DNA from 2 places in the Shinella sp. R2-11 genome. Region 2 is predicted to be linked to the other one. Evidence: predicted binding sites of a transcription regulator. Region 2 holds the regulator's gene; the other holds the start of a gene.

Region 1 (2,198 bases), on a different contig from region 2:
CGCGATGGCGCGGCTTGCGGAACTCGTCGGCGCATCCGGCGGCGAGGCCCGCGACGTCGGGTGCCTTGCCGTCCTCGACATCGACAATTTCAAATATATCAACGACCGCTTCGGCCACAGCGTCGGCGATGCCGTCCTGAAGGACTTCGCCATCACCCTGCAGCGCCATCTGCGCAAGACCGATATTCTCGGCCGCGTCGGCGGCGAGGAATTCCTTCTCATCCTGCCGAACACGGCGATGGAAGATGCCGAAGCCATCCTCGAGCGCATGCTGGCGGCGGTTCGCCATTCCCGCCCCGTGCCGGACCAGGCGAGCTTCCGCTACACCTTCTCCGCCGGGCTTGCCTGGGCGGAAAGTGGCGAGGAGCCGAGCGACATCTACCGCAGGGCCGATCTTGCCCTCTACGCCGCCAAGATGCGCGGCCGCGACCAGCTCAGCATCGAGATCCAGCCCCGGCGGCATCTCGGCGGGGCAAGGGCGGAATAAGGGGCGGCGTCCACCTTACTTCCACTCGTAGGTCTTCTGCCCGTGGTGCGGGCGTTCCGCGACGAAGGCGGCCTGATCCTTCGCATTCGAAACGAACTGCAGGGCGTCGCCGTCGTCGTTGAACCCGGCGAAGACCATCAGCATGGAGCGGGCAGCAGGCTGGCCCTTCTTGCGATAGGAGAAGTTGACGGCGCAGTGCGGATAGCGCGCATCCAGCGTCTCGGAGGCCGCATCCGTCAGGGCGACGAACTGCCCGAGGGCAAGGAACCGGTCGATGGCGGTAAAGGCCGCCGCCCGGGCCATCTGCTGGCTGGCGCTGGCGGCTGCCGGCCGGCCGTAGAAGAGGTTGTCCGTCTGCCCCTTGCGCCGCTTCGTCTCATAGACGACGAGGCCGCCGGCCACGGCGAGTTCCAGACGCACGTCGAAGGTCTGGAACCCTTCGGGGCGGCTGTCGAGATCCGTAAACAGCGTCCGCAGGTCGGCAATGTAATCGGCATAGAAGGCAACGTTCATCGGGTGCGTCCGTCTGTTGTCGGTCGAGTCGGGGCGGGCATAGCACAGGCGCATGCCGGGCGACACCGCCCCGGCGGGCAAAGCGCAACCCGCCATCCCCAGGCCCGGCGCGCGGATGTCATTCGGGTGTCATCGCGATCTGCTGAAACGGGCTCCATGTCGTTCGGCAATCGGGGCGATCGGGCGAGGCCGCATCGACGGCTTCCGCATCGCTCCCGGTCGCGGCGAGAGAGATGTTCCAGCTTGGGAAACGTGCCCCGATGATCGAAACGGCCACCTCCGCCATCCCTTCTCCTGCAGCAGCGTGCGCGGACGGGGCGGCCAAGCGCCTCCATCGCGCCGTGCGCCGCAATCCGCTGCTGACGCCCTCCGGAATGTCGGAATATCTCTTCTCGCGGCTGTTCCGGAGCCTCGTCTATGCGCAGATCTGGGAAGATCCCGAGGTGGACATGGCGGCGCTGCGGATCGCGCCCGGCAACAGCATCGTCACCATCGCCTCGGGCGGGTGCAACGCGCTTTCCTACCTCGTCGCCGATCCGGCCCGGATCGAGGCGGTCGACCTCAATCCCGCGCATGTGGCCTTCAACCGCCTGAAACTCGCGGCGGCGGCCCGCCTGCCTGACTACGAGACCTTCTACCGCTTCTACGGCAGCGGCGACGACCGGCGGAACATCGCGGCCTATCGCACCTATCTGCAACCCCATCTCGACACGGAGACCCGCACCTATTGGGAAGGCCGCACGGTGACCGGCCGCCGCCGCCTCTCCATCTTCCATCGCCGCCTCTATCGCCACGGGCTTCTCGGCGGCTTCATCGGGCTCGGCCACAAGATGGCCCGGCTCTACGGCGCCGACCCACGCGGACTGCTCGATGCCCGGACCATGGAAGACCAGCGGCGCTTCTTCGACGAGACGCTCGCGCCGCTGTTCGACAAGCGGCTCATTCGCTGGGCGACGGGGCGCAAGAGCTCGCTCTTCGGCCTCGGCATTCCGCCGCAGCAATATGAAGCGCTTTCGGGCGCGGGCAGCGACATGGCGACGATCCTGCGCCAGCGGGTCGAAAAGCTCGCCTGCGGCTTCCCGTTGTCGGAAAACTACTTCGCCTGGCAGGCCTTCGGCCGCGGCTATGGCCCCGGCGACAGGGCGCCCTTGCCGCCCTACCTCGCCCGGCAGAACCATGAGATCATCCGGGAGCGCGC
Region 2 (2,198 bases):
AGCAAGTCCGGCGAAGTGGTGCAGAAGGCGATCGCCGCCATGCACGGCATCGAGCACTCGTCGCGCGAGATCTCCAACATCATCGGCGTGATCGACGACATCGCCTTCCAGACCAACCTGCTCGCGCTCAATGCCGGCGTCGAGGCCGCCCGCGCCGGCGAGGCCGGCAAGGGCTTCGCGGTGGTCGCGCAGGAAGTGCGGGAACTGGCGCAGCGTTCGGCCAATGCCGCCAAGGAGATCAAGACGCTGATCAACACCTCGGAGGTGCAGGTCCGCGAGGGTGTCGATCTCGTCGGCAAGGCCGGCGGCGCGCTGGAGAACATCGCCGAGCAGGTCATCCAGATCAACGGCCTGATCCGCCAGATCTCGTCCTCGGCCTCCGAGCAGGCGGTCGGCCTCAAGGAGATCAACGCGGCCGTCAACCAGATGGACCAGGTGACGCAGCAGAACGCCGCGATGGTGGAGGAAACCACCGCCGCCTCGATGGCGCTCAACGACGAGGCGCAGACGCTGAAGACGCTCGTCGCCCGCTTCCGCGCCGGCGCCGCCGCCATGGCCGCCCAGCAGCCGGTCCAGCAGGCCACGCGCCCGCAGGCCCAGCCGCAGCGCGCCGCCTACCAAGCCCCGCGCAGCACGGCCCGCGCCATCCCGCAGGTCGCCGGCAACACGGCGCTCGCCCAGGACGACTGGGAAGAGTTCTGAGACCTGGCGACAGGATGAAGAAAGGAGGCCGGCGGAAACGCCGGCCTTTTTGTTGACGGCCCTCGCTCCCCCCGTCAGCGTCATCCTCGGCCTTGTGCCGAGGATCTGCCAGCGCATCGGGAAATAGATGCCCGGGACAGGCCCGAGCATGACGAAGGAGAGGGTTTCGGGCTGTCAGAAATGCCGGCCGGAAGCCCTCCAAACGCAAACAGGCCCCGAAGGGCCCATTTCCGTCCTTGGGAGGAAGGTCGTCCGGTCAGGCTTCCAGCGAATAGCCGGCGCCGCGGACCGTGCGGATGACATCCTGCATGTTGGCGAAGTTGAGCGCCTTGCGCAGGCGGCCGACATGGACGTCGACGGTGCGCTCGTCGACATAGATGTCGTGGCCCCAGACGCCGTCGAGGAGCTGCGAGCGGGAGAAGACGCGGCCGGGCGAGGTCATCAGGAATTCCAGCAGGCGGAATTCCGTCGGGCCGAGGCGGACCTCGCGGGTGCGGCGGTGGACGCGGTGCGTGTCGCGGTCGAGCTCGATATCGCCGCAGCGCAGCACCGTCGAGACGACCTCGGGCTTGGCCCTGCGCAGCATGGCGCGCACGCGAGCGACCAGTTCCGGCGTCGAGAAGGGTTTCACCACATAGTCGTCCGCGCCGGTGGCAAGGCCGCGCACGCGCTCGCTCTCCTCGCCGCGCGCCGTCAGCATGATGATCGGCAGGCGCTCGGTCTCGGGCCTCTGGCGCAGGCGCCGGCAGAGCTCGATCCCGGAGACGCCGGGCAGCATCCAGTCGAGGATGAGGAGATCCGGCATGCGCTCCTGCAGGCGCATCTCGGCCTCGTCGCCGGAGAGGATCGTGTCGACCTCGAAACCTTCGGCTTCGAGATTGTAGCGCAGGAGGACGCTGAGCGCCTCCTCGTCTTCGACGACGGCTATTCTGGGCACCATGTGTCGAACCCTATTCGCTTACTCGGAGGCGTCGGCAACGTCGGCGGCGACGACGGAGGTCGAGGTATCGTCCTTCGGACGCTCGCCTTCCGGCTGCGAGCCGGTGGCCATGTAATAGATGGTTTCGGCGATGTTGGTCGCATGGTCGCCGATGCGCTCGATGTTCTTGGCGCAGAACAGGAGATGCGTGCAGGGCGTGATGTTGCGCGGGTCTTCCATCATGTAGGTGAGGAGCTCGCGGAACAGCGAGGTGTAGATCGCGTCGATCTCGTCGTCGCGCTCGCGGATGGCCTTCGCCTTGTCGACCGAGCGGGTGGCGTAGACGTCGAGCACTTCCTTGAGCTGCATCAGGGCGAGTTCGGCAAGGTGCTCCAGGCCGCGGGCGAGCTTGCGCGGCATGCCCGAGCTCTGCACGGCGATGACGCGCTTGGCGGTGTTCTTGCCGAGGTCGCCGACGCGTTCCAGCTCGGCGGCGATGCGGATGGCGCCCATGATCTCGCGCAGGTCCGCCGCCATCGGCTGGCGCTTGGCGATGGTGACGATGGCCTTCTCGTTG

What was found. Region 2 encodes PhoB, which activates phosphate uptake and scavenging genes when phosphate is short. Its sites were predicted from a motif close to TGTCATNNANCTGTCAT; they were not measured.
Region 1: the regulator PhoB is predicted to act here: its motif matches at 1,117-1,133, upstream of ACZ1A1_RS09285 (BtaA family protein).

What each region holds. Positions count from the first base shown of each region.
Region 1 is NZ_JBVAPC010000003.1:178,133-180,330, reverse strand. Features, by position in the region: gene ACZ1A1_RS09295 (sensor domain-containing diguanylate cyclase) at 1-487, shown strand, start outside; gene ACZ1A1_RS09290 (hypothetical protein) at 503-1,000, opposite strand; gene ACZ1A1_RS09285 (BtaA family protein) at 1,261-2,198, shown strand, end outside.
Region 2 is NZ_JBVAPC010000013.1:63,739-65,936, forward strand. Features, by position in the region: gene ACZ1A1_RS23710 (methyl-accepting chemotaxis protein) at 1-702, shown strand, start outside; gene phoB (phosphate regulon transcriptional regulator PhoB) at 959-1,642, opposite strand; gene phoU (phosphate signaling complex protein PhoU) at 1,661-2,198, opposite strand, start outside.